DNA from 2 places in the Ruegeria sp. BHSC026 genome. Region 2 is predicted to be linked to the other one. Evidence: riboswitches for the same ligand, from Rfam matches in the RefSeq annotation. Region 2 holds a riboswitch; the other holds the start of a gene.
What was found. A riboswitch is a leader RNA that binds a small molecule or an ion and turns the genes downstream of it on or off. The one in region 2 is predicted to bind cobalamin.
Positions count from the first base shown of each region.

Region 1: another riboswitch for cobalamin. It lies ahead of AC2FME_RS07690 (hypothetical protein); the one in region 2 lies ahead of AC2FME_RS13555 (CbtB domain-containing protein).

Region 1 covers NZ_JBXWRV010000004.1:276,890-291,395, reverse strand. The annotation lists RNA gene ffs (signal recognition particle sRNA small type) at 1-18, shown strand, start outside; gene AC2FME_RS07700 (alpha/beta hydrolase family protein) at 81-938, opposite strand; gene AC2FME_RS07695 (TetR/AcrR family transcriptional regulator) at 1,022-1,594, shown strand; cobalamin riboswitch at 1,623-1,837, shown strand; gene AC2FME_RS07690 (hypothetical protein) at 1,925-2,332, shown strand; gene AC2FME_RS07685 (protein-tyrosine phosphatase family protein) at 2,336-2,839, opposite strand; gene AC2FME_RS07680 (DNA polymerase III subunit gamma/tau) at 2,996-4,750, shown strand; gene AC2FME_RS07675 (YbaB/EbfC family nucleoid-associated protein) at 4,837-5,181, shown strand; gene recR (recombination mediator RecR) at 5,228-5,821, shown strand; gene AC2FME_RS07665 (TetR/AcrR family transcriptional regulator) at 5,935-6,525, shown strand; gene AC2FME_RS07660 (organic hydroperoxide resistance protein) at 6,587-7,000, shown strand; gene curA (NADPH-dependent curcumin/dihydrocurcumin reductase) at 7,037-8,065, shown strand; gene AC2FME_RS07650 (type 1 glutamine amidotransferase domain-containing protein) at 8,099-8,782, shown strand; gene AC2FME_RS07645 (RiPP maturation radical SAM C-methyltransferase) at 8,845-10,824, opposite strand; gene AC2FME_RS07640 (Os1348 family NHLP clan protein) at 10,831-11,112, opposite strand; gene AC2FME_RS07635 (ATP-binding protein) at 11,308-14,169, shown strand.
Region 2 covers NZ_JBXWRV010000011.1:9,126-23,631, forward strand. The annotation lists gene AC2FME_RS13505 (precorrin-8X methylmutase) at 1-192, shown strand, start outside; gene AC2FME_RS13510 (precorrin-2 C(20)-methyltransferase) at 189-917, shown strand; gene cobJ (precorrin-3B C(17)-methyltransferase) at 914-1,666, shown strand; gene AC2FME_RS13520 (cobalt-precorrin-6A reductase) at 1,639-2,388, opposite strand; gene cbiE (precorrin-6y C5,15-methyltransferase (decarboxylating) subunit CbiE) at 2,387-3,586, shown strand; gene AC2FME_RS13530 (cobalamin biosynthesis protein) at 3,583-3,951, shown strand; gene cobM (precorrin-4 C(11)-methyltransferase) at 3,948-4,742, shown strand; gene AC2FME_RS13540 (cobyrinic acid a,c-diamide synthase CobB) at 4,735-6,051, shown strand; gene cobA (uroporphyrinogen-III C-methyltransferase) at 6,048-6,776, shown strand; gene cobF (precorrin-6A synthase (deacetylating)) at 6,769-7,512, shown strand; cobalamin riboswitch at 7,556-7,764, shown strand; gene AC2FME_RS13555 (CbtB domain-containing protein) at 7,801-7,971, shown strand; gene AC2FME_RS13560 (CbtA family protein) at 7,976-8,674, shown strand; gene AC2FME_RS13565 (hypothetical protein) at 8,739-9,233, shown strand; gene AC2FME_RS13570 (DUF1636 family protein) at 9,221-9,565, opposite strand; gene AC2FME_RS13575 (DUF302 domain-containing protein) at 9,710-10,171, shown strand; gene AC2FME_RS13580 (thiamine pyrophosphate-binding protein) at 10,251-11,870, shown strand; gene AC2FME_RS13585 (CaiB/BaiF CoA transferase family protein) at 11,857-13,041, shown strand; gene AC2FME_RS13590 (DeoR/GlpR family DNA-binding transcription regulator) at 13,172-13,987, opposite strand; gene AC2FME_RS13595 (Na/Pi cotransporter family protein) at 14,155-14,506, shown strand, end outside.

The DNA of each region.
Region 1 (14,506 bases), on a different contig from region 2:
GCTGTCCAACCTCTCACTTGATGCCGTCATGGCACACTGTTTTCCGATCATTCCCTGATGCAGGGCCGCCGGACTGGTCGTCAGGCAATCAGCCGCGGCCAGATTGCGCGGCTGCGCCGGGCGAAGGCGCCGACATGGCCGACCTCGCGCAGGCCGAAGGCGGCCGGGGTCAATAGATGACGCCGCGCCGCAGGCCCGTACAGCTCGGCCAGCCGCCAGACCGCCGGCGGCGGAACCGTCTGATCATCCTCCAGGGCGATGACGTCCACCGGGGTCGTCATTCGGCCCCAATCGGCCGGCGGAAGCGTGTCGCCCAGTTCCGGCAGATAGCTGTCGGGTGACGTACACCACTTCCGCCACTGCCAATAGACCCCGGATGGCAGGTCGGACCCGAACCCAAGCATCCGCCCCGGCAGATAGCCCACCAGACGCACCAGAGGCGGCACATGACCATACCAGAACAGGCTCGCCAACCCTTTGTAGGGCCAGGGATGATCGGCCAGGGTCACCAGCCCCGAACACACGCAGATCATCCGGTCGATCCGGTCGATCCCGGGCTGAAGCGGCCCCAGCATCCCGCCGACCGAATGACCGATGACCCAAAGCTTGGCATCGGGATAGCGCCGCCGCATCTCGGCCTGCGCCGCCGGCATGTCCTTCAGCGCCCAATCGGCCATCGTGGCATCCGAGTCTTTCAGGCGCCGTTTCAGAGATGTCCCGAAATCGCGATAGTCATAGGTCAGGCAGGCCATGCCCCGTTCAGCGGCCAGCCACCGCGCGAAATGCTGGTAGTAGTCCCGCGGCACGCCGGTTGCCCCGTTCAGTACGACCGCGATTTCCGGCATGGCCATCGGTGCATAGAGCCGCGCCGACAGGTTTGCCTCGCTCGCCAAAAACTCGAAATCCTCGACTTTCACGGTCTGCTGCGAATCCAACATCCATGCCTCCAAGCGCTCTGGACCGATTGGTCTAATAATTTCATCTGGACCGATCGGTCCAGCCCTGTCAAGATGCGTGCAAGATGACCCGACGTCCGCAAAACACCCGCGATCGCCTGACCCAGACCGCCGCCCGGCTGTTCCAGCGCTCGGGCTACAACGGTGTCGGCCTGACCGAGATCCTGACCGAGGCCCGGGCGCCCAAAGGCTCGCTGTACCACCATTTTCCAAAGGGAAAGCAGGATCTTGCCCTCGCTGCGGCCAGCTGGGCTTCGGACGGGATGCGCGACATGATCGCGGCGGCGTTCAACGACGCGCAGGATTTCCGCGCAGGAGTCACCACCCTTTGCCACAAGATCGCGAAAATGTTCGACACCTCGCCGCAATGGGAGACCTGCCCGATCGCCGCCACCCTGTTCGAAAGCCCCGACAACCGGGCCTTCCGCGACCATGCCGACCGGCTGTACGAAAGCTGGATCGACGAGGTGCGCGGCCACGCGGAACGGTTCGGCGTCGCGCATCCTGACATGGCGGCCGACACCCTGTTCATCATGATGCAGGGCGGTTGGCAACTGGCGCGCGCGCGTCGGGATTCGAATGTACTGCGCCGGTTGCCCGAGCATGTCCCGTGGGACCGGTTCCAGCCGCGCGACTGAATGCGGCTTGACACGGCCCGACCCTGACCGCTAGCGATTGGGTGATGGTTCCCGCGCCTTCAGCCGGGATGAAAAGGGAACACGGTGCGGCCCCCCCGGGACAATCGGAACGGGCCAATGCCGGGACTGCCCCCGCAACTGTAGGCGGAGAGCGATGCCGAGATACCACTGACCGCAAGGTTGGGAAGGTCGGCAAAGCAACGACCCGCAAGTCAGGAGACCTGCCATCAAACGTGAAACCGAAACTCGGACGGGGTGTCCGGGCAGGGTCTGGCCGTGAAATCGGCTGTCCGCCCCGGTCCGCCCCGCCCAGCGCGCGGAGGGCGCATCATGATCTGGAAGACCAACACGCACGAATTTTCCGCAACCGTCTGCCAACGCACGGGCAGGACCTGCCCAGCGCTGGCGCATCTGGCCCGGTCGGTCGCGCAGGCGGTCGCGGCGGCCGACGCGGCAACCTCGCCCGATTTCCGGGTGGAAGGCAGCAGCGAACTGACCCATTGCACGCCGGGCTGCATGGCCCGCTTTGACGCTCGCGCCGACCTGATCCGGGTGTATTGCGGCGCACGCGCAGGGGCAGATACGCAAAGCCTGGACGCCTATGCCGACCTGATGTTCAATGATCAGGCCGATGCCTGCCCCGCGCAGGGGCTGGACACGTCACCCTGCGCGATGCTGCAGGCGGTCGCGCTCGATCCCACCACCCTGGCGGAACACGCCTTGCCGGCAGTCATCTGACGGTCAGTCCGGGGTAGCAACCCGAGCCGGCGCCACGGCCCAGAGCAACTGCGCCTCGGTTTCCACGGCGCAGGGGCGAACGGCCCGCAGGCGTTTGAGCGCCGGTTCCGGGGCTTCGCCACATTCGATCATCAGGCGCAGAACGGCCATGCCGGATCGTCCACAGCCCCCCCGGCAATGCACCAGAACTCGCCCGCCGCCGCTCAGCGCATGGCGGGCGGCGGCGCTGACTGGCGGCCACTGGCCGTCAAATTCATCCCCCGGCGCCGAAAAATCGGCGACCGGCAGATGCGCCCAGCGGCTAGCACGCCCTTGGATGTCCGATCCGAAATCGCCCGCCCCCACGGCGACCATCTCGGCCAGAGTCGTCATCGAGATCACAAGACCCGGCGCCCAGCCCCCGATCAGGTCCAGGTCGCCGCGGTAGTCGCCGCCTCCGCCGGGTATCGAGGTCAGGGCAAGCGAACCGCCCCCGACCTGCAGGGCATGAACAACCAGATTGGACATCGAAACCACCCCTCGGGAAACGCATCACTGAAAACTATTGGTCCAGTATGGCCCAACCAGCGCCACCGCCAAAGCGAAAAACCTGCACCGGCGCTGTGGACGCGGGGCACCGGGAACTCTACCCTGCATCGTCAGTACGAATCCGTCAGAGCAGACATGACCACACAGTCCAGCCCCGCCTATCAGGTTCTCGCCCGAAAATACCGCCCGGAAACCTTTGCCGACCTGGTCGGTCAGGATGCCATGGTGCGCACGCTGAAAAACGCGTTCGAGGCGGACCGGATCGCGCAGGCCTTCATCATGACCGGCATCCGTGGCACCGGCAAGACAACCACGGCCCGGATCATCGCCAAGGGCATGAACTGTATCGGCCCCGACGGCAATGGCGGACCAACGACCGAACCCTGCGGCCAGTGCGAGCATTGCGTGGCCATCATGGAAGGTCGCCATGTGGACGTGCTGGAAATGGACGCCGCCAGCCGCACCGGCGTGAACGACATCCGCGAGATCATCGACAGCGTGCGCTATCGCGCCGCCAGCGCGCGGTACAAGATCTATATCATCGACGAAGTCCACATGCTGTCGACCAGCGCCTTCAACGCGCTGCTGAAAACGCTGGAAGAGCCACCCGAGCATGTGAAGTTCATCTTTGCCACGACAGAGATCCGCAAGGTTCCGGTCACCGTGCTGTCGCGCTGCCAACGGTTCGACCTGCGTCGGATCGAGCCCGAAGTGATGATCGGCCTGCTGCGCAAGATCGCCACCGCCGAGGGCGCGGAAATCTCGGATGACGCGCTGGCCTTGATCACCCGCGCCGCCGAAGGCTCGGCCCGGGATGCGACCTCGCTGCTGGATCAGGCGATCAGCCATGGCGCCGGCGAAACCACCGCCGATCAGGTGCGCGCGATGCTGGGGCTGGCCGACCGGGGCCGTGTGCTGGACCTGATGGACATGATCCTGCGTGGCGATGCGGCCGGGGCCCTGACCGAACTGGGTGCGCAATATGCCGAGGGCGCCGACCCGCTGGCAGTGCTGCGCGATCTGGCCGAAATCACCCATTGGGTCTCGGTGGTGAAGATCACCCCTGACGCGGCAGAAGATCCGACCGTCTCACCCGATGAGCGCATCCGCGGACAGCAGATGGCCGAGGCGTTGCCGATGCGGGTGCTGACCCGGATGTGGCAGATGCTGCTGAAGGCGCTCGAGGAAGTCTCGGCCGCCCCCAACGCCATGATGGCCGCGGAAATGGCGGTGATCCGCCTGACCCATGTGGCCGATCTGCCCAGCCCGGAAGAGTTGATCAAGCGCCTTCAGGACAGCCCTCCGCCGCCCGTCGGCGGGCCGGGGGGCGGCGTTCCGGTCGCCGGAAACAGCGCCCCGCCCGTGACCGCGACGGCCTCGGCCCATGCGCCGGCCCCGCGTGGCGTGGGCGGCGCGCCGACGGCGGCGTTGGCCCAGGACGTGCAGACCGCGCTGGCGCGTTATCCAACTTTTGAGCATGTGGTCGAACTGATCCGCGCCAACCGCGACGTAAAACTGCTGGTCGAGGTCGAAAACGGCGTCCGCCTCGTCTCGTACCAGCCGGGACGGATCGAATTCACGCCCACCGAAAAGGCCCCCACCGACCTGGCCGCGCGGCTCGGGTCCGCGCTGCAGCGCTGGACCGGCAATCGCTGGGCGGTCTCGATCGTCTCGGACGGGGACGCGCCCACCATCGCCGAACTGCGCGACGCGGCCGAGCTGGCGCTGAAGGCCAAGGCCGAAGAACACCCTTTGGTTCAGGCGGTTCTGACACAGTTCCCCAAGGCCCGCATCACCCGGATCGAAACCCCTCAGGACCGCGCGGCCAAGGTCGAAACCGAAGCCCTGCCCGAGGTCGAGGACGAATGGGATCCATTCGAGGAAGACTAATCACCCGCGCAGAAGGCGCGCTGCCCTTGTGAAGGACGCAGACGGCCCGTATTTAGGCCGCAATTCGAATGACAGGAGACATACAGATGCTCAAAGGACTCGGCGGTCTGGGCGACATGGCCAAGATGATGAAATCCGCGCAGGAACTGCAGACCAAGATGGCGCAGATGCAGGAAGAGCTGAACACCATCATGGTCGTCGGCGAATCCGGCGCGGGCCTGGTCAAAGCCACGGCCTCGGCCAAGGGCGAGCTGAAAGGTCTGGACATCGATCCGTCGATCTTCAACAGCGACGACAAGGAAGTAGTCGAGGACCTGATCCTGGCCGCCATCAAGGATGCGCAGACCAAAGCGGCCGAGCGGTCGCAGGAAGAAATGGCCAAGCTGACCGAAAGCATGGGTCTGCCGGCGGACATCAAGCTGCCGTTCTGATCTTCGCCACTCAAACCCCCGCCGCCAAAGCCACGCAGGACAGGCCATGAGTTCGAACAGTGACATCGACGCCCTGATCGACCTGATGGCCAAGCTGCCGGGGCTGGGGCCGCGCTCGGCCCGGCGGGCGGTGCTCCACCTGATCCGCAAACGCGCCCTGCTGCTGACGCCGTTGTCGGACGCCATGCAGCAGGTCGCCGCCACCGCGCGCGAGTGCCTGAACTGCGGCAACGTGGGCACCACCGACATCTGCGACATCTGCAATTCCGAAGACCGCGCCACCGGTGAGCTGTGCGTGGTCGAAGACGTGGCCGACCTGTGGGCGATGGAACGCGCAGGGGTATTCAAAGGCCGCTACCATGTGCTGGGCGGAACGCTCTCGGCACTGGACGGCGTCGGCCCGGATGACCTGCGCATCCCCCGCCTGCTTGACCGGGTGACTGCCGAAAACATCACCGAAGTGATCCTGGCCCTGAACGCCACCGTCGACGGGCAGACCACGGCCCATTACATCGCAGATCAGCTGGAAGGACAGGTCCGCCTGACCTCGCTGGCGCAGGGCGTGCCGATCGGGGGCGAGTTGGATTATCTGGATGACGGGACGATCACCGCAGCGCTGCGGGCGCGGAAGGAACTGTAAGGCTTCGAAATCCGTGCACTTTCTTCGTGGGCGATGACCCGACGTTACGTCATCTGGATTTTCATCCATCATCCCACTAGACGACCGGTCTATTAACTGCCATCTCGTGACCCATGAGCACGCAACGCAAGGATACCCGGAAACAGATTCTGGCCGTGGGCCGCCGGCTGACCGCCGAACGTGGGTTTGTCGGCGTCGGCCTGAGCGACCTGCTGAAAGAGGCCGGAGTTCCCAAGGGCTCGTTCTACCATTACTTCGCCTCGAAAGAGGATTATGGCTGCGCGCTTCTAGAAAGTTTTGCCGACGATTACCGACAAGGGCTGGCGGACACGCTGAACAACCCCTCGCTGAACGCGCATGATCGATTCCTTGCCTATTTCCAGGGCTGGATCCGCAAACAGACCGGGCAGAACCCCGAAGAGCGCTGCCTGGTCGTCAAGCTTGCGGCCGAGGTTTCGGACCTGTCAGACAGCATGAGCGGTGTTCTGCAAAACGCCGTGGACGGCATCGTCGAGGCCCTGACCCAGACCCTGCGCGACGGCATCGCCGAAGGTTCGGTGGCCCGGCTCGAGGACCCGGCACTGACTGCGCGCGCGATCTATCACCAGTGGCTCGGCGCCAGCCTGGTCGCTGGCCTCTCCGGATCGGTCGAGCCGCTGGAATCGGCCATGAAATCAACCGCATCCGCGATACGCCCCATGTAAAAAATTTTGACCATATACTAGACGACCGGTCTATTAGAAAGCCGAAAACAGGAGCCTGCCCATGAAAATTCTCTACAAAACATCCGCAACGACCACCGGTGGCCGGTCGGGGGTGACCGCGCTGGATGACGGCTCGTTGTCGATTCCGATGGTGCGTCCGGGTTCTCAGGCCGACGGCCACAACCCCGAACAGCTTTTTGCCCTTGGCTATGCCGCCTGTTTCGACAGCGCCATGGATTTGATGGCGAAATCGCTGGGGCTGGATGCAACCGGCGCCAGCACCACGGTGGCGGTCAGTTTGGGGCAGCGGTCGGATGGTGGCTATGGGTTGGACCTCGACATCACCGCGCATCTGCCCGGGCTGTCCGATGAAGACGCCCGCAAGCTGGTCGAGGCGACGCATCAGGTCTGCCCATATTCCCGCGCTACACGCGGAAATATCGACGTGCGCCTGCATGTCGATACCAACGCGTGATCACGCACTCAACGCAATCCACAGGACCGACACGACATGTCTGACACCAGGAACCGCCAGATCGTTCTGGCCGAACGCCCCAAGGGCGAACCCGACACCAATACGCTGCGCATGGTCGAAACGGATATCCCCGAACCGGCCGAGGGGCAGATGCTGCTGCGCACGGTTTACCTGTCGCTGGACCCCTATATGCGCGGACGCATGAGCGACGCCCCCTCCTATGCACCGCCGGTCGAGATCGGCGGGGTCATGGTGGGCGGCACCGTGGCGCGCGTGGTCTCCTCGAAGATCGACGGGTTTTCCGGAGGTGACTGGGTGCTCAGCTTCAATGGCTGGCAGGACTATGCTCTGTCGGACGGCGAGGGCGTGCTGAACCTCGGCCAGGCGCCCTCGCATCCGTCCTGGGCGCTTGGGGTGCTCGGCATGCCGGGCTTTACGGCCTGGGCCGGCCTGACGCAGATCGGCGCGCCGAAACCCGGTGAGACCATCGTGGTCGCCGCGGCGACCGGGCCGGTCGGGGCCACGGTCGGCCAGATCGGCAAGATTCTGGGCTGCCGCGTCGTTGGTGTGGCCGGTGGCTCCGAGAAATGCGCCCATGCGGTGGACGAGCTGGGTTTCGACGCCTGCATCGACCACAAGGCCCCTGATTTCGCCGAGCAGCTCGGCCAGGCCGTTCCGGACGGCATCGACATCTATTTCGAGAATGTCGGCGGCAAGGTGCTGGACGCGGTGATCCCAAACCTCAACCCCAAAAGCCGCATCCCTGTGTGCGGGCTGGTATCGCAATACAACGCCACCGCGCTGCCCGAAGGGCCGGACCGGATGAACTGGTTTCTGGGTCAGGTCCTGCGCAAGCGGATCACGGTGCAGGGGTTCATCATCTTCGAGGATTTCGGCCACCTCTACCCCGACTTCGCGGCTCAGATGGGTGACTGGGTCAATTCCGGCCGCGTCAAGTACCGCGAGGAAATGATCGACGGGCTGGAAAACGCCCCCAAGGCGCTGATCGGCCTGCTGCGGGGCGAGAATTTCGGCAAACGCGTGATCCGCGTTGCGCAAGACTGACAGCTTCAGACAAGCCAAACGAAAGGAAAAGCAATGAAGATCCTCATGGTTCTGACGTCTCATGACCAACTCGGCGACACGGGCCGCAAGACCGGCTTTTGGCTGGAAGAGTTCGCGGCCCCCTATTACGTGTTTAAGGATGCCGGGGCCGAGATCGTGTTGGCCTCGCCCAAGGGCGGGCAACCGCCCATCGACCCGGCCAGCGACGAAGACGCCGCGCAGACCGATGCCACCCGGCGTTTTGCGGCAGACACGGACGCGCAGGCCCAGCTGGCATCGACCCGGCGCCTGTCGGAAATCGACGCCGAAGGCTTTGACGCAATCTTCTATCCGGGCGGCCACGGCCCGCTGTGGGACTTGGCCGAAGACGCGGACAGCAAGCGCCTGATCGAAACCTTCGTCGCGACGGATCGCCCGGTCGGCGCCGTCTGCCACGCGCCTGCGGTCTTCAGGCACACCACCGCCCAAGACGGAAAGCCGCTGGTCTCGGGACGCCGCGTCACCGGGTTCTCGAATTCCGAAGAGGCGGCCGTGGGACTGACCGACATCGTACCCTTCCTGCTCGAGGACATGTTGAAGGCCAATGGCGGGCATTACGAAAAAGCCGACGATTGGGCCCCGTTGACGGTGAGCGACGGGCGCCTTGTCACGGGCCAGAACCCGGCCTCATCCGTGGGGGCCGCCCAAGCCGTCCTGACCCTGTTGAACGGAAACTGACCGGAGCACCGCCCCTGCGGCAAATGCGCTGCGGGGGCGGGCATTCGTCGGGCAACCCTGCCTTAGCCGTGCTGCGGGACCGTCGGACCGGGCGCTGGTGCCGAGCGGCTCTCGGGCGCGAATTCCTGCGGTCGTTGTGCGGCGAAGGCGTGTTGGGGCGTTGCGCGAATATCTGCCCAGCCCGGCGCACGCGAAAAGCCCGGCGTTCTGAGAACCAGACACAATACCGAACTGCCCTCGGCATGGATCAGCCCGGCGCGCTGTAACCGTTCAAGGGCCTGCTCGACGGCTTTGGCGTCGTACCTGCCCATCAACCGCTTGTGCAACAGATCGACCCCCATGATCGTCGGGCACAGGTCCAGAATGGATCGTTCGACCTCGGACAGGGTATGGGTGACCGGGCGTTCGGGACGACGGGAATCCACGACACGATCGCCATCGAAATAAAGCGCCGCCGCGCTGGCCTGCCAATCCTTCAGGCTGTGCAGCACCGGCTGCGCGCGCTGATCTGCCGGGGCTGAACCGTCCGCGAGAATGTCGAAATGATAGGCATGATCCCACAAATCTTCGGCCGGAACCGCATAGACATGCGCATAGGGCTTTGCCGGCGCGACCTTGATGCCAAAGGCTTCGGGGCGTTCGAAATAGGGGCTGAAACGATCCGCCCGCACCGGCCCGACCGAACCCGGCGGCTGCAGGTGCGCAAGCAACGGGATCAGACGGGACAGGTTGTGGAACGTCTCGGCGGTCTCGCAGGGAAAGCCGTACAGAAAGCACCATTCGACGAACACGCCCGCCTCGGCGCACAGCTTGAGCGTCTGGATGTTCTGAATCCCGGAAACGCCCTTTTTCATGTGCATCAGGGTTGCCGTGTCAAACGTCTCGATCCCCGGCTGGACCTTGCGTATGCCGGCATCGGCCAAGGCTGCTATCACTGACGGGGACAGGTTCGACTTCACCTCGTAATGCAGCAGAAACGGGCGTTCGTCGCGCGCAAGCCGCGGGATCAACGTCTTGAGATAGCGATGGTCCAGAATGTTGTCGACGACCACAATGTCGGGCCCGTACAGGTCGGCGAGGTGGCGGAACTCGGCAAGCGCCCGGTCCGGGGACTTGCTGCGATACGCCATCGTCTGACCGTTCAGGCCGCAGAACGTGCAATGGTGCTTGGCGCCCCACCAGCACCCGCGTGATGTCTCGATCGTGGCCGAAGGCGTCAGGATGTCGGACAATCCCGGTGTCTGTTCGAACCGATCGAAGAACGCGCTGAAATCCGGGATCGGCAAGGCATCGAGATTTGCCGTCAGAAGTGGCGGCTGCTCGGGGCGGTCATACCGCAGGTCCGAGCGCGTCAACATCCCGCGAACGGCGGGCAGGTCGCGCCGGGTTCGCACCTCGTTGAGAAATTCGGCAAAGGCTTGCTCGCCTTCGCCCTGGCACACGGCATCCAGTTCGTGGTGTGCCCGCAAAAGCGCCTTGCCCAGCGACCCCTCGCAATTGGCACCCCCCATGACGATCACCAGGTCGTCGGATCGTTTTCTGAGGGCTCGCACAAGCGCGACCGACGCCATCACCTGCTGGAACGAGGATGTGATCCCGACCACGGTCGGAGCGCATGCCATCACCTCGTCGGCGCACCGCTCCACAAAATCCCGCGTCAGTTTTCTGGCTGCCAACGCGCTTTGCACATAGGTCAGCCACTCGACCCCCTCGACATGGTCGCCCAGGACATCCAGCAGATAGGCCATCGCATCCGGCTCGGGGCGCGGATAGACCAGATCACTGAACAACCACTCTCCCAAGAGGGCCTGATAGACCTTGCCGTCCGACAGCAGGAAATAGTCGTCAAGGCCGATGGTTTCGGCAAAGTCGAAGCTGAAGTATTTTTCCGTGGTCGCGACCCCGGCGTCCCTGGCCATGGTCGCCAGCAGCGATATCCCCAGCGCGGGATGCTGCAGCGACGAAAACGGCATCGACACCAGGCACAGACGATGAAGCGCCGCAGGTTGCGACGTCACACGACCCGGCGGCGTCTCGCTCATGCGGGATTACGCGCAGCGGGGGCGAAGCACACCGTCGGATGTCTGTTCGTAGGCCGCCTTGATGTCCTGCATCGCGGTCTTCAGATCCGATTCTCCGGCAAAGACCGAACTGATGGCGCCCAGAAGCTTGCGCGCGTGATCGTCCTGATCCAGCGTGATACCAAGACGGTCCACGACCTCTTCGGGGTTCTTGATGAACGCGTTGCGAAACGCCTCGTCCAGCACCCCGCGCCCGATGATGGTCTGGACGTCTTCCAAAGTCAGTCCGCGAGTATGGTGATCGGTCATTTCTGTCCCCAATTTCTTAAAACCATGGGCAACTCGTATAGTGTTATTGGAGAAAATTCAATGATTAAGCACCATGCGCCCTCCTCCGATCCCAGAGGCGACTGCGCCGCTGATGTAAGGTCGGCCGTACGGATCGGGCTGGATTAATCCGGGCGGACCAGACATACTCACGTCCGACCGGGGGAGCCTTCGAGAATGCGGAGTCGAGTACAGATCGAGCCGACCGAGCGCCGAATGTGTTCGGTTCTTTTTGCTGACATCGTGCGTTCGACCATGATCATCGGCGATCTGGACCCCGAAGATGCGGTCAGCCATCTGGGGCCAGTGATCGAACAGATCATGACCATCTGCGAAAAGCACGGCGCGACCACGCTGTTCACAGGGGACGGCGCGCTGGCGGTTTTCGGCTCGCCCCAGGCCGACGAGGACCACGCCGCAAAGGCGATTGCCAGCGCGCAGGAGATCATCCGCCAGATCGCCGGGAAGGGAGATCAGAGCCCCGACGTCCGCATCGGAATCCACGCCGGCGAACTGCTGGTCAGCGATCTGCAGCACACCCAGGGACACGAGCAGGCCTTTCTCGGGCCGGTCATGAACATCTCGAGCAAAATCGAGGCCGCAGCCCGCAAGAACGTGGTGACGGTCTCGGAAACGGTCATCCAAAGCGTCGGAACCCTTTTCGACCATGAACCCGCCGGCGAATTACAGATCGACGGACGCAACAAGACGCTGAAACTGTTCGAGATCAAGGCCCGAAACGAACAACGGTCCCGGTGGGCATCGCTGGCGCGTCGCGACCGCTCGCCCCTGGTCGGGCGCGAGGCCGAAATGGCCCGGTTGCGCGAAGCCTGGTCCAAGGCCTGCCAGGGTGAAGGCAACTCGGTCCTGCTGCTTGGCGCGGCGGGGGTCGGAAAGTCGCGCCTGACCCACGAACTTGTGGAAAACATCGCGCCCGAGGCGTTCGACCTATGGGAGTTCAATTGCTTCTCGCTGGATCAGACGGCCGCCTATCTGCCAATCATCCGCGCATTGAACGCCCGCATGAAACTGTCCGACTGCCAATCCGACACCGAGTTGGAAGCGAAGCTTTCAAAGGGGATCGGCAACACCAGATTCCTGGACAAACACACCAAACAGGCCCTGTTTTCGATCTTTCGCCGCGCCCGGACCGAAGTCGAACAGGCCGCCGGCGACCCGTCGCGCCGGCGCCGCAAGCTGAACGACATCCTGTCCAGGATGATCCTGTCGACCCGGAAAGAGAAGCCGCTTCTTCTGTTGTTCGAGGATCTTCACTGGGCGGACCAGGGCACATTGGACGTGGTTCAGGAGTTGCTTTCAAGCATCTCCTTCCTGCGGGTTCTCGTGGTGCTCACTTCGCGCAACGCGACGCCCTTCACAAGCGATCAGAAAGGCAGGCTGCAGCTGCTTCCGGTCCCCCCGCTCGGCGAGGACGACTGCCGGGAATTGATTTCGCGCCTGTTGGGGCCACGAGGCGACGACGGCCGCTTGCGCGACTTCGTCGACACCATGAGCGGTCGCACCCCGTTGTTCGTCGAGGAATTCGCCCACCATCTGCGAAACCGTCTGGACCGGACACAAGGCAACGAAAGCCTGCACCGCAACCTTGCCGATCTGGAAGTACCGGCCCGCGTCCAGCCTCTCATCGCGTCCAGGATCGACACGCTGGACAGTGAGAACAAAAAGGCGCTGCAGGTTGCCGCAGTCGGCGGTCTGCGCTGGACATGGAGTACGCTGACCGAGACACTTCAACGACTGGGCTTTGAAGCCCGGCCTCGGCTGACGGCCCTGATCGAAGGCGGTTTTCTGGAAACCTACGGCCCTGCGGAAAACCAGCAGATCCGGTTCAGTCACGCGCTGGTGCAGAAAGTCAGCTATCGCAGCATTCCGCGACTGCGCCGATCGCGCCTGCACCGGGCCATCTTTGAGGCCCTGCACGCCGGTGCAGACACCGATGATCTGGAAATCGCCCAGGCCATCGCCCGCCATGCCGATCAGGGTGAGCTGTGGCAGGAAGCAACCGAAGCCTATCTGCGCTGCGGCGAGCTTGCCAGCCGACTGTTCTCGTTCGAGGCGGCGGTTTCGTATTTCGACAACGCGCTGCGTTGCGTCGGCAGGCTGAAGGCCGAGACCGGGTCTCAGAACGTGTACGAGCTTGAATTGCGGGTTCGCCGGGGCCTGCGCGTCTCGCTGGTGGCCAGCGGTAATTTCCGCCGCATTCTCGAGATCTCGCACGAGGCAGAGAAATTGTGCGATGACGCGGGGGACAGGGTCTCGAAGATCACGTCGCAGATCGATCAGGGGATCATGACGACGATCCTGTTCGATATTCGTGACGCGCGCCGAATTTCGCAACGCGCTCTGGACAGCGCGACCGAACTGGGCGATGCCCGGCTGCAGGCCAACGCGGCCTTTGCCTTGGCGCAGGCCGCCTGGTTCCACGGGGATTACGAAAGCGCGAAAGCGGCGATCGACCATCATGCCGGTCTTTTCAAGAATGAGTTCCGCACCGTCGAAACCGGAACGACCGGATCGATTTCAGTGCTGGGAATCGCAACGCGGGCAAACGCCCTGAGCATGATGGGCCAATTCGACAAGGCCGAGGACGACATCCACGAAGCGCTGGAAATCGCGGGCGAGACAGGCAAGGTGTATGACCGCAGCTTCGCCCTGATCGCGCGCGGGATCAATTGCTGGAAAGCAGAAAACGACGCGCGTGCGGCAGAGGCATTGCGCACGGCACTAAAGATTTCCATTGAGGCCGGGATCGATGTTTTGAGTTGCTTTGCAGCAGCGCCGCTCGCCCGTGTGCTGGCCCGAAACAGAGACTTCGCGAATGCGCGACTTGTCCTGACCAAAAGCCTCGGCCTTGCACGGGAAATGCAGATGGAAGCATTCGTCGCCTGGCTGTTGAGTGCCGAGATTCGGGTTTTGCAGGAAGACGGTCAAGGCGGCGAAGCCGAAGAGGTTGCCGCTGAACTGGCTGACCTTTGCCGACAGAACGGATATTTCGGATGCGACCCAACCTTGCTTCCTTGACGGGGTTTAACCAGTGTCATGCGCTCCACATGGTGATCCTCCACTGAAGTGGTCCACCGCTATGTTTGGGATAACTGAGGATGGAGTTCACACCGTTCCTGGTCCGGTGAATGCTGACGTCAGACAGCCGGGTCGATCGATGGGCCTCTAGCCGCCACTGGCTATCCAGACTGCCAGAAGCACGGCCATCAGAGCGACATGCCGCGAGCCGTTTCCGAGAAGGCCGAGGCGGCGCTCCCGTCCGTGTTCCGCGCGACCGAGATCGAGGAATAAACCCGGCAGTGCATCGCGACCTTTAGGAGGCGATTCTGGTGGCACCGGGTATTGCACAGCAGAT
Region 2 (14,506 bases):
ATGCTCGAGGACCCAGACTGCCCCCGCCCCGCCGCGATCATCGGCTGCCCGGTGGGATTTGTCGGCGCGGTCGAATCCAAGGACGCGCTGTGGGAGGCCCAGCCCGTCCCCAGCTGCATCGTCAAGGGTCGTCTGGGCGGCAGCGCCATCACCGTCGCCGCGATCAACGCCATCGCAAGCCGGGCGGAATGACCATGGGCACGATCTATGGCGTGGGCCTCGGCCCAGGCGATCCCGATTTGATGAGCGTCCGGGCCGACCGCCTGTTGCGCAACGCGAAACACGTGGCCTATTTCCGCAAGCCCGGCCGAAGCGGGCAGGCGCGCAAGATCGTCAACGGGATGATCCGCGACGATGCGGTCGAGTTTCCCATGGAATACCCAGTCACAACCGAGATCCCGGTCTCCGATCCGCGCTACAACGCGCTTCTGGCCGAGTTCTACGAACGCTGCACCGCGCGCTTGAAAGAACTGGCCGATCAGGGCGAGGACGTGGTGGTGTTGTGCGAGGGAGACCCGTTCTTTTATGGCTCGTTCATGCATCTCTACACCCGCCTGCGCGACGTGGTGCCCGTCGAGGTGGTGCCGGCGATCACCGGCATGTCGGGCGCTTGGACGGCCTCGGGTGATCCGATCACCTGGGGCGACGACATCCTGACGGTGCTGATGGGCACCCTGCCCGAAGAGGTTCTGGCCGACCGAATGGCGCGCACCGACGCGCTGGTGGTTATGAAGATCGGCCGCAACATCGACAAGGTGAAACGCGCGCTCAAAACGGCGGGCCTGTTCGACCGGGCCTGGATCGTGGAATACGCGCAGATGCCCAACCAGACCGTCCGCAAGCTGAGCGACGCCTGCACCGAGGTCACGCCCTATTTCTCGATCATCATCGTGCACGGACAGGGGCGGCGGCCATGAACGGCTGGGTCAAGATCGCCGGGCTTGGCCCCGGAAACGAGGCGCTGGTGACCCCCGAGGTGACCGCCGCCTTGGCCGATGCGACTGATGTGGTGGGCTATATTCCCTACGTCGCGCGGGTGGCTGAACGGCCGGGCCTGACCCTGCACGCCAGCGATAACCGGGTCGAGATCGACCGCTCGCAGCACGCGCTGCGCATGGCGGCCGAGGGCAAGCGGGTGGTCGTGGTCTCGTCGGGCGACCCGGGCGTGTTTGCCATGGCTGCCGCCGTGTTCGAGGCGCTGGAAAACGGCCCCGACACCTGGCACGAGATCCCTGTCGAGGTTCTGCCCGGCATCACCGCCATGCTGGCCGCCGCGGCCCGGGCGGGCGCGCCGCTGGGCCATGATTTCTGCGCCATCAACCTCAGCGACAACCTCAAGCCCTGGGCCGTGATCGAGAAACGCCTGCGGCTGGCCGCGCAGGCCGATTTCGCAATGGCCTTTTACAATCCCCGCTCGAAGTCGCGGCCTGAAGGCTTTGTAAAGACGCTGGAAATCCTACGGCAGGAATGCGAGCCCGAGCGTCTGATCCTGTTCGCTCGCGCCGTATCGCGCCCAGACGAGGCGATCCGCATCGCGACCCTGGCCGAGGCAACGCCCGACATGGCCGACATGCAGACGGTGGTGATCGTCGGCTCGTCGCTGACCCGCGTCATCGACCGGCCCATCGGCCCCATCGTCTATACTCCAAGGTCCACGCCGGAATGAGCCAGCCAGTCCAGAACCTGCGGCACGCTTGTCAACTCGACCCGGCGGGGCAGCCTGGGCCGGTCGATCATCAGCACCGGGATGCCCAACGCTCGCGCGGCGTCCAGCTTGGCGCGGGCCCCGGTGCCGCCAGCGTTCTTGGACACCACCAGTTCGGTTCGGTGCCAGCGCATCAGCGCCGTGTCGTCCTGAACGGAGAACGGCCCGCGCGACACGACGACCTCGCAATCGGCAAAGGGCAACGCGCCGGGTTCATCGACCAGCCGCAGAAGATAGTGATGCTGGGGCTGCGCCGCGAAATCATCAAGATGCATGCGCCCCACCGCAAGGAACACCCGACGCGGCGGCCCGGCCAGCGCGGCAACGGCGCTGGCGATGTCGGGCACGCGTTGCCACCGGTCGCCGGGCGCGGCCGTCCATTCCGCGCGGGTCAGCGCGGCCAGCGGCGTCTGCGTTTGCTGGCAGGCGGCGATGGCATTGCGGCTCATCTGCGCGGCAAAGGGATGGGTCGCGTCGATCACATGGGTCACGCCGGTGTCGCGGATATGACGCGCCAGACCCTCGGGCCCGCCAAAGCCACCCACGCGCGTGGGCAGCGGTTGCGGCCGCGGGTTGTCGACCCGGCCCGCATAGGAATAGGTTGCCGCCACACCCAAATCCGCCACGGCGCGGGCCAATGCGTTGGCCTCGGTCGTGCCGCCAAGGATCAGGAGGTTGGGCATGTCTGAAACTCCGTGGCTGACCATTCTGGGCCTGGGCGAGGATGGACTGGATGGACTGTCGGCCGCAAGCCGTCAAGAGTTGGAGCGTGCCGAGGTCATCATGGGCCCGCCCCGGCACCTGTCACTGGTTCCCGAAACCGGCGCCGAACGCATTGCGTGGCCTGTGCCGTTCGCTGACGGGCTGCCTATCCTGCAGGGGCTGAAGGGTCGGCGCACAGTGGTGCTGGCCTCGGGTGATCCGTTCTGGTTTGGCTCCGGGTCGGTGATCGCGCGCAATTTCGCCCCCGAAGACTGGGTGGCACGGCCGGGGCAGTCGACCTTCTCGCTGGCGGCCGCGCGGTTGGGCTGGCCGTTAGAAAGCACTGCCACCTTCGGTCTGCACGCCGCCCCCCTGACCCGCCTGCGTCCGCATCTGTCCCGCGGCCTGCGCGCCATCATCTTGCTGCGCGACGGTGCCGCGGTGGCCGAGTTGGCCCGCTATCTGACCGAGACCGGGTTCGACGATACGACCCTGCACGTGATGGAGGCCCTCGGCGGCCCTCGGGAACGCGCGCGCAGCATGCCCCTGACCGAAGCCCTGCTGGGTTCGTTCGAGCATCCGGTCTGCGTTGCGCTCGAGGTTTCGGGCGACGGGCGTGCGCTGCCGTTGGCCTCGGGCAAACCCGACGAGATCTTCGAAACCGATGGGCAGATCACCAAACGGCCGGTGCGCGCGCTGACCCTGTCGGCGCTGGCGCCCGCTCGGGGCGAGCATCTGTGGGACATCGGCGGCGGCAGCGGCTCGATCGGCATCGAGTGGCTGATGTGCGACCCGTCCCTGACCGCCACCACGATCGAGCCGCGCGCAGACCGCGCCGCGCGCATCCGCACCAATGCCGACGCGCTGGGACAGGATCGGTTGCAGATCATCCATGGCCGGGCGCCTGACGCGCTGGACGGCCTACCCTTGCCTGACGTGGTGTTCATCGGCGGCGGGCTGAGCGACGCGCTGCTGGACTGGCTTGCGGCCAACCTGCCCTCGGACACCCGGCTGGTGGCCAACGCCGTGACACTGGAAAGCGAAGCAGTGCTGAGCCAATGGCACGCCAAGCTGGGCGGCGACCTGCTGCGGATCGAGCTGGCGCAGGCGGGCGACCTCGGCCCCCGGCGTGGCTGGAAATCGGCCTATCCGGTCGTTCAGTGGAGCGTGACCCTATGATCGTAGCCGGGCTTGGGTTTTCGTCCACCGCGACCTGCGCCAGCCTGCGGGCCGCGTTCGACCGCGCCACCGCCGGGCACGCGGTGGACGTGCTGGCCACCGCCGCCGACAAAGCCGGCCACCCGGCGCTGGCCGAATTTGCCGCCGCCTGCGCCCTGCCCCTGCATTTCGCGGACCCGGCCGATCTGGCCGGGCAACGCACCCTCACCTGCTCGCCCCGCAGCCGCGCCAGTCATGGCACCGGCAGCGTGGCCGAAGCTTCCGCCCTTGCCGCCGCCGGACCGGGCGCGCGGCTGCTTTCACCCCGACAGATCTCGGACGACCGGCTTGCCACCTGCGCGGTCGCCATCGGAGGACAGACATGACCGTTCATTTTATCGGCGCCGGACCGGGCGCCGCCGACCTTCTGACCCTGCGCGGACGCGACATCATCGCCGCTTGCCCGGTGTGCCTGTATGCCGGGTCGCTTGTGCCCGAGGAGATCCTGGCGCACTGCCCCGAAGGCGCGCGCATCATGAACACCGCGCCGATGGATCTGGATCAGATCATGGCTGAAATCAAAACCGCCCATGACGCCGGTCAGGACGTGGCCCGCCTGCATTCGGGCGACCTGTCGGTCTGGTCGGCGATGGGCGAACAGATCCGACGCCTGAAACAGATGGGCATTCCCGTCAGCGTGACCCCCGGCGTTCCGTCCTTTGCCGCCGCCGCGGCCGCTTTGGGCACCGAACTGACCCTGCCCGGGCTGGCACAATCGGTGGTGCTGACGCGGACCCCGGGGCGCGCCTCGTCCATGCCCGAGGGCGAAACGCTGGAAAACTTCGCCCGCACTGGCGCCACACTGGCCATCCACCTGTCGATCGGCAATCTGGACAAGGTAGTGGCTGACCTGACCCCCGCATATGGCGCCGATTGCCCCGTGGCCGTGGTGTACCGCGCCAGCTGGCCGGACGAGCGGATCGTCCGCGCCACCCTGGGCACGTTGAAGGAATCGCTGGACGAGCGCATCTCGCGCACCGCGCTGATCCTGGTCGGGCCGGCGCTGGCCGGTGAAGGATTCGACGAAAGCTGTTTGTATTCAAAGACCTATGACCGCCGTTACCGCCCACAAAGCGCCGACAGCCCGTGGTCGAGCTGGAGTCACGGAGATGACTAACCCGCCCGGACTGCTGATCTCGGCCCCATCCTCGGGGACGGGCAAGACCACGGTGATGCTGGGCCTGCTGCGCGCGCTGGCCGAGGACGGGCTGACCGTGCAACCCTTCAAGAGCGGGCCGGACTACATCGACCCGGCCTTTCACCGGGCGGCGGCGGGGCGGGCCTCGTTCAACCTGGACAGCTGGGCGATGGGCGCGCCATTACTGGGCGCGATTGCAGCGCAGGCCAAAGGCGCCGACATCGTTGTCGCCGAAGGATCGATGGGCCTGTTCGATGGCGTCGCCAAGCCGGGCGAACTGGGCCATGGGTCCAGCGCCGAAACCGCGCTGCGCATGGGTTGGCCCGTGGTTCTGGTGCTGGATGTGGGCGGTCAGGCTCAGTCGGCTGCGGCCACGGCGCTGGGGTTTCGGATGTACAACCCCGACCTGCCCTTTGCTGGCGTGATCCTGAACCGCTGCGCCAGCCAGCGCCACGAACGCCTGACCCGCCTAGGGATGGAGCGCGCGGGCCTGCCGGTTCTGGGCGTTTTGCCCCGGCGCGGCGACCTGACCCTGCCCGAGCGGCATCTGGGCCTGATCCAAGCGGTCGAGCACCCCGATCTGGAAAGCGCGATTGCCGGATACGCGGCCTTCCTGCGCGCGCATGTGGATCTGGAGGCGATCAAGCGGGCGGCCTCCTCGGGCCCGATGGGGCCGTCGTCGGCCGCGCTGCCGCACCCTCCGGCGCAACGGATCGCGCTGGCCCAAGACGCGGCATTTTCCTTTACCTACCCGCATCTTCTGGAAGGCTGGCGAGCGGCCGGGGCCGAGATCCTGCCGTTTTCTCCGCTGGCGGACGAGGCCCCGGCCCCGGATGCCGATCTGGTCTGGTTGCCCGGCGGGTACCCCGAACTGCACGCCGGAACCCTGGCTGCGGCAGAGCGGTTCCTGACCGGCTTGCGCAAACATGCCGAAACGCAGCCCGTGCATGGCGAATGCGGCGGCTACATGGCCTTGGGCCAAGGGCTGATCGACAAGGACGGCACCCGCCACCGGATGGCCGGGCTGCTGGGCCTGGTCACTTCGTACGAAAAGCGCAAATTCAACCTGGGCTATCGCCGGGCCGAGTTGCTGGCCGACATGCCCGGATTCTCTGCTGGAACCGCGCTGCGGGGGCACGAGTTCCACTATTCTTCGATCGTCGAGCAGCCCGATGCGCCCCTGGCACGGGTTTTTGACGCCGAAGGCGCCGAAGGCCCACAGACCGGATCGCTCCGCGGGCATGTCACCGGTACGTTCTTCCATCTGATCGCAGAGGCCAGCGCATGAACGGTTTCGTTTCCTTCATCGGGTCCGGTCCCGGCGACCCAGAGTTGTTGACCCTCAAAGCCGTGGACCGGCTACAAAAGGCCGACGCGGTGCTGTTCGACGATCTCAGCAGCGGGCCGATCCTGAGCCATGCGCGCAAAGAGGCCGACCTTGTGGGCGTGGGTAAGCGCGCCGGGCGGCCCTCGCCCAAGCAGGACCACGTCAGCCGCCTACTGGTGGAGTACGCCCAGACCGGCCAACGAATCGTGCGGCTGAAATCGGGCGATGGCGGCCTGTTCGGGCGGCTCGAAGAGGAACTGGTGGCCCTGCGCGCCGCCGGGATCGCATACGAGATCATTCCGGGCATCCCCTCGGCGATTGCCGCGGCTGCCGCGGCAGGCATCCCGCTGACCCGGCGCCTGACCGCGCGGCGGGTGCAATTCGTCACCGGCCACGATGTCAGCGGCAAGCTGCCCGAGGACCTGAACCTGCCCGCGCTGGCCGACCCGAGCGCGACGACGGTGGTGTTCATGGGCAAGCGCACCTTTCCCATGCTGGCACGGGTTCTGCACACGCATGGGCTTCCGCTGGACACCCCTGCGCTAATGGCCGAATCGGTTTCGACGCCTCAGCAATCGTTGCACCGGTCCACCGTCGGCGCCCTGGCCGAGCGCCTAAACTCCGAGATCGGTACCGCGCCGGCGCTGATCCTCTATGGTCCGCTGGCGGAGAGCGACGATGATTGATCTGGTCTTGGTCGGGATCGGCACCGGCAACCCCGATCATGTGACGCTTCAGGGCGCGCAGGCGATCCGCGCCGCCGATCTGATCCTGATCCCGCGTAAGGGCGCCAACAAGGCCGATCTGGCGGGGGTGCGCGAGGAAATCATCCGCAAGGTCACCGACACACCGCCCCAAATTGCCTATTTCGACATCCCCGAGCGCCGGTCACAGGACGGCTACCTGCGCGGCGTGGATGAATGGCACGACGCAATCGCCCTGCGCTGGCAGGAGGCGATGGCTCGGCACCCCGAGGCACGCACCGTCGCCCTGCTGATCTGGGGCGACCCGTCGCTCTATGACAGTTCGCTGCGAATCGCGGCGCGGCTGGACCCGCAGCCAAACACCACCGTGATCCCAGGCATCACGGCGCTGCAGGCGCTGACGGCGGCCCATGCCATGCCCATCAACGAGATCGGCGCGCCTTATCTGGTCACCACCGGCCGGCGCATCCGCGACGAGGGCTGGCCCAGAGACGCGCATACGGTTGCGGTGATGCTGGATGGCGCGTGTTCGTTCCAGACGCTGAACATGGCCGATTTTGACATCTGGTGGGGGGCTTACGTGGGTATGCCCGAGCAGATCCTGATCAAGGGTCCACTGGCCGATGTGGCCGACGAGATTCTGCGCACGCGCACCGAAGCCCGCGCCCGGCACGGGTGGATCATGGATATCTATGTCCTCAAAAAGCGCGGGATTTGACGCGAAAGGTCGCAAATGGCGATTGCGCCATAGCGGCATTCACGTCTAAATGGACGGGTCTGGTCCTGCCGGAGACATCCGGATGCTAAGAGGGAATTTGGTGCGGCCTGCGCGCAGGTCAAATCCAAAGCCGCCCCCGCGACTGTAAGCGGTGAGCCCTGTTCAACCAGCCACTCCCGATCCGTTCGGGGGGAAGGCGAACAGAGGCGCTGACCCGCAAGCCAGGAGACCTGCCAGGCGAACAATGAAACACCGGCCGTCGGGTGCGGCGGCACAGGAGGACAGAAAATGACGACACAAACGCAAACCGCATCAACGGTACGCGCCGGCATGCTTTCGGCAGTGTTCGCGGCGGCCTTGGGCCTGGGGATTATTACCGTGGCCGGTCACGTTCAGGCATCGGCGCTGCATGACGCCGCCCATGACGTGCGCCACGCAACCGGCTTCCCCTGCCACTGAACCAATGTTCAGCCGCATTCTGACCAGCGCGTTGTTCGCTGGTGCCGCAGCCGGGTTGATCGTCGCCCTGCTGCAGTTGCTATTCGTGCAGCCCGTGTTGCTACACGCTGAACTCTATGAATCCGGGGAGTTGGTGCATTTCGGGGCCGAGGCCGTGTCGGCCCATCCCGAGCTGCCGGGCATGTTCTCGGACTTGCCCCGCGATGGGCTGAGCGTGGTGTTCACCATGCTGACCTATACCGGCTATGCGCTGGTTTTGGTCGCCCTGATGTCGCTGGCCGAGGCGCTGGGCCACCCGGTTGACGGGCGCACGGGCGTGTTGTGGGGCCTGGCCGGTTTCATCGCCTTTCATCTGGCGCCGGGTTTCACCCTGGCCCCTGAGGTTCCGGGCGTAGCCGCAGCCGATGTGTTCGCGCGGCAAATCTGGTGGTGGGCAACCGTCGCGGCTGCCGTGGTGGCGCTGTGGCTGATCGCCTTTGGTGGCAACATCGTCAGCTATCTGGTCGCGGCCGTGCTGCTGATGGCCCCGCACCTGATCGGCGCGCCGGAACCCGACGTGTTCACCGGGCCGGTTCCGACCGAGATCGGGGCCCTGTTCGCCGCGCGCGCCTTCGGCGTGGGTCTTGCGGCCTGGGTGCTGCTGGGTGCTTTTGCCGGGTATTTCTGGCAAAGCGAGGGCAAGCGCGTCGAAGCCGCGGCCTGATCCCCGAAATCCCACGATCCGCCGGCGACCAACTGGCGGATCATCTGCTTTTCAAGGAAACAAGATGACACGCTCGCTTGCACTATTTGCGATCGGTCTGGTCTTTGGCGGGGGCGCCGGGTTCGTGCTGGCCGCAGCCAACGGCGTCACCTTCGACGGTCACGACCATACCGACCCCGCTCAACACGGCGGCCATCACGTCGAGGCCACGGCCCATGATCACAGCACCGCCATCAACCTGCCCGCCGGACCGGATGCGCCGGGGCTGGAGATCGCCGTCACCCCTGACCCGATGGCGGGTTGGAACCTGCATGTGGTGCCAAAGAACTTCCACTTCTCTCCGGAGAACGCCTCATTGGCGGACAGGCCTGGCGAAGGCCATGCGCATGTCTATGTGAACGGCGTCAAGCTAGCGCGGCTTTATGGTAACTGGATGCACCTTCCGGACCTGCCCAAGGGAGAAGCCACCATTGAGGTCTCGCTGAACGCCAACAGCCACAGCCCGCTCGCCGTGGATGGGGTGCCTGTCAGCGCCTCGGTCACGGTTCAGGTGGACTGAAGCGCAGGGATCCGCGCCCGCAGACACAAGCGAAGCCGCCCGCACGGCCGGGCGTCCTCGATCCAGCCATTCGGGCTGTTCAGAATGGTCCGGCAGGTCGCCGCAATGTCATCGGCATCGGCAACCGGATCGATCCCCGAAAACACGTAAGACGCCAAGCTTTCCCCCTGAATCGCCACCACGGTCGGTTCATTGCAGCCACTGAAACAGGCGTGCTCGGCGATCTCGACCTGCCCGTCCAGTCCCGCAGCGCGCAGGGCTTCCAATACGGCCTGTCGCTCGGCCGGCTGGTCGCGCTCGCCCGCGCAGCTGCTGCAGATCAAAACACGCATGCCCCTCGCCTGCCTTTTCCGTTTCACACTGTCGCTTGTGCGGGTTTCGCACCCCCGGCGCAAGCCCGCCGCCCACGATATTGTGACTGTACGCATGCAGGATTTCGGGAAGACTTGGGCCACCCACGACCTGGAGAGCCCGTGATGAAACCTCTTTTGTTTTTCCTCGGCCTGCTGGCGCTTCCCGCGCTGGCGGCCGATATCGAACCCCGGCCCGGTTGGGCCGTCTACCCGACAGCCAAGGCCCATGACGCGCTGGTGGCCGACACGATCGCAGCGGTCAAGGCAAACGGGATGGCCGTGGTCACCCAGGCCGGGCCGACCAAGGCCGCCGCCGCGCGCGGCATCACCATTCCTGGCAACCGGGTGATCGGCGTCTTCAACAACGACTATGCGGTGCGGGTTCTGGAACAATCGGTGCCCGCGATGATCGAGGCGCCGATCCGCCTGTATGTCACGGAAAACGAGGACGGAACCGCTACGCTGTCCTACAAGACGCCCAGCCTGGTCTTTACCCCTTACACCGATGGCACCGGCGCCCTGACCGCGATCGCCGCAGAGTTGGACGCCAAGTTCGCCGCCATCGCCGAGATGGCTGTCAATTAGTCACACTGACGTGATGCGGCTTGCGCCGGCCCGGAACCTCCGCAATCTGCTGCGCAACGGAACTTACGGAGCTTGTTCGATGCAGGACCTGTCCCCCCGCGCTGCGGACCTTCTGGCGAAACGGCTGTACGAGGCCGGGTGCCGCCACGCTTTCGGCATGCCCGGGGGCGAGGTATTGACCTTGGTCGATGCGCTGGAAAAGGCCGGGATCACCTTTCACCTGACCAAGCACGAAAACTCCGCTGGTTTCATGGCCGAGGCGGTGCACCACCGCGACGGCGCGCCAGCGATTCTGGTGGCGACTCTGGGGCCGGGGGCAATGAACGGCATCAATGTCGTGGCCAACGCGCTGCAGGATCGGGTGCCGATGATCGTGCTGACCGGCTGCGTCGATGCCGACGAGGCGCTGACCTATACCCATCAGGTCATGGATCACGCGCAGGTCTATCGCTCGATCACCAAGGGCACGTTCACCCTGACGGCCATGGGCGCCGACATCATCGCCGACAAGGCCGTGTCGCTGGCCACCCAGCCGCGACCGGGGCCGGTGCATATCGACGTGCCGATTTCCGTCGCCGATACCCGGGTGTCGGTCACCAAACGCCGACGGCTGACCCGGGCCGCCCGCGTCGCGCCCGAGGGGACATGCCTGGAGAAGGCCCGCCGCTGGGTGGCCGAGGCCGAGCGTCCGCTGGCGATCATCGGGCTGGACGTGCTGTATGACGACTCGCGCAGCGTTGTGCGGGCGTTTCTGGAACATTTCGGCATCCCGTTCGTCACGACCTACAAGGCCAAGGGCGTGGTGCCCGAGGATCACCCGCTGTGCCTGGGCGGTGCGGGCCTGTCGCCCCTGGCCGACACGCTCCTTGTGCCGCTGGTCGAACAGGCCGACCTGATCCTGTGTCTGGGCTACGACCCGATCGAGATGCGCCCAGGTTGGCGCGAGATCTGGGACCCGGACGAGAAACGCGTGATCGACATCTCGGCCGTAGCGAATGACCACTACATGCACCAGGCGGGGCTGAACCTGGTGGCCGATACCGGCGCCACGCTTGAGGCGATCGCCAAGGGCAACCCTGCACGACCGACTTGGCCCCAAGGCCAACCGGCGCAGGTCAAGGCCGCATTGGCTGCGGCCTTTCCGACCGATGACGACTGGGGCCCCGCCGCCGTGATCGCCGAGGCCCGCGACACCCTGCCCCCCGAAACACTGGCCACCGCCGACAGCGGCGCGCACCGCATCCTCCTTAGCCAGATGTGGCGATGCTCCGAAGCGCGCGGCCTGATCCAGTCGTCGGCGCTGTGCACGATGGGTTGCGCCGTTCCAATGGCGATCGGCTTGAAACTGGCCGAACCAGACCGACCGGTGATCAGTTTTTCCGGCGATGCCGGGTTCCTGATGGTGGCCGGTGAGTTGTCGACCGCCGCAGAAATGGGCGGAAACCCGATCTTTCTGGTCTTTGTCGATGCCAGCCTGGCACTGATCGAATTGAAACAACGCCAGCGCCAGATGGGCAACCGGGGCGTAGATTTCGACCGGCATGACTATGCCGCGATGGGCCGGGCGTTCGGCGGCAACGGCCACACCGTGCGCAACCGCGCCGAACTGCGGGCGGCGCTGAAGGCCGCGATGGCCGCCGACACGTTCACCGTGATCGCCGCCGAGATCGACCGCGGAGGCTATGATGGCCGCATCTGAAGGGCCGCTGAAGGGCGTCAAGGTTCTGGATCTGTCGCGCATTCTGGCCGGCCCGACCTGTACGCAGCTGCTGGGCGATCTAGGCGCTAGCGTGATCAAGGTGGAAAATCCGGCCACCGGTGGCGACGACACCCGCCAGTGGGGGCCGCCCTATGTCACCGATGCGGATGGCAACCCGACCGATCTGAGCGCCTATTTCATGGCCGCGAACCGCAACAAGAAGTCCGTCGCCATCGATATCGCCACGCCAGAGGGGCAGGAACAGATCCGGCGGCTGGCTTCCCATGCCGACATCTTCATAGAAAACTTCAAACCCGGCGGGCTGGCCAAATACGGGCTGGACCATGAAACCCTCTCGCGCGACTTTCCGGGGCTGATCTACTGTTCGATCTCGGGCTACGGCCAGACCGGCCCGAACGCGGCCAAGCCTGGCTATGACCTGATGGCGCAGGGCTATGGCGGGATCATGTCGCTGACGGGCGAACCGGACGGAGCCCCGATGAAAGTGGGCGTGGGCATCGCCGACGTAATGTGCGGCATGTACGCGATCGTCGGCATTCTGGCGGCGCTGCGCCACCGGGATCAAACCGGCGAAGGCCAGCAGATCGACATCGCACTGGTCGACAGCCAGATCGCATGGCTGATCAACGAGGGCGTGAATTATCTGACCTCGGGCCAGGTTCCACAGCGGCGCGGCAATGGGCACCCCAACATCGTGCCCTACGATGTTTATGAAACCGCCGACGGCCACGTCATTCTGGCCGTGGGAAATGACAGCCAGTTCCGGCGCTTCTGCGGCTTTCTGAACCTCGATCACCTGCCCGACGATGCGCGGTTCGCCACCAACCCGGCCCGGCTGGAACACCGCGATGCCCTGAACGCGGTACTGCGGCCCGCGCTGCAGCGGCTGGACACCAAGGCCGTCATCGATGGCCTCGAGGCGCTGAAAGTGCCGGTCGGCCCGGTTCAGACGCTGGATCAGGTCTTTGCCTCGGACCAGGTGGCCGCGCGGCAGATGCAGATCGACATGCAGGCCGGCCCCGCCCCCGTCAGTCTGATCGGAAACCCGCTGAAGCTGTCCCGCACGCCCGTGACCTATCGAACGGCACCTCCGACCTTTGGGGCGGATACCCAAGCCGTCCTGGACGCGGACGACCCGTTCGAGGCATGACCAGGAACTGCCTTGATCGGGCATATGTGGGGCCATCGCCCCGACGATCACACTGAACTGGGCGCAAATTTGGACAACGGAAGTTTGGCGCGGCTCTGTGCGGCCCTTCTTGGACCAGAGCTTGCCGGTTTCAGCCAAAGTCCGCCAACACGATTTCCACGTTTGCAGCGTCGAGCGCCGCGCGCAACGGCCCCGTCGGCGCGGTATCGACCACGACGCTGTCCAAATCGGCCAGCGCGCCGGCGCGGACCAAACCCTTGCAGCCGAATTTCTGCGCATCGATCAGCAGGTGCCTGTTGGCCGCGCGCTGCAGCATCGTCCTCTTGATCGCCGCAAAGCCGCTGATCGCCTCCGACACCCCCTCGTCGGTCAGGCCCGTCGCGCCGATCAGGCAGCGATCGACATTGAACCGCGAGAGATACTCGAGCGTATCGGCGCCGATCACGGCCGATTCAGCCGGCAGGAATTCCCCCGGACAGAGGATCACGTCGGCCGCGCTGTCACCCAGCGCTGCGGCGACCGGAATCGAGTTCGTTATCACCGTACAAGACCGCCCCTGCAACGCCAGAGCGCGGGCCAGTTGAATCGTTGTTGACCCGGAGTCGATCATTACCGTGTCGCCCTCCTGCACCAGCGCAGCCGCCGTTTCCCCGATACGCGTACGCTCGGCGGCACGGGCGGCCGTACGCTCGTCAAGGCTGGGGTAATGGCCTTGCGACGCGGTCGAGGCCCCGCCATGCGCGCGCGCCAGCAGGCCATCCTTGGCGAGGGCGTCAAAATCCCGCCGGACGGTCTCGGTCGAGACGTTGAAGCTGCGGGCCAGATCGCTGATCCGGACATGCGGCCGCAATTTCAGCTCGAGCAGGATCTGTCGCCGCCGGTCTGATTTCTTCAGCCGGTCCTTTCCCTTCCTGGCGTCTTTCTGTTTTGCCTTGGTGTTTGACATCTTGAACTCCGGCCCGGTCAACATGGCAAAACTGTGGGCTTTCCAGCATTTTTGCAAATATTTTGTTGCAAAACCCTCAAATTGGTGGTGACACTTGCCAAACTTCGAGAATACAAACGCGGTTGGTCAACAATGCGCCACCAAAGACTGAAGCGGGCGACTTCCACATGATCGTACTTGCCACACATCTCGCGGCGGCGGTGGCGCTGCTGTTGTGGTCAGTCCGGCTGATCCGAACGGGCATCGAACGCGCCTTTCTGCCGGAACTGAAGCGTGGGCTGAAAACCTTGTCCGAACGCAAGCTGTCGGCCGCACTTGGCGGCAGCCTGACGGCCATGCTGATGCAAAGCGCGACTGCGGTGGCCCTGATCGGCGCGGGATTCGCCGTATCGGGGATGTTGGCGGCGCAATCGGCTCTGGCCTTGATTCTGGGGGCCGAGTTGGGCTCGGCCTTGATGACGCAGGTTCTGTTCCTGCCGGTCGAGGCGGTGATACCCTTTGCCTTGCTTGCGGGCGTGG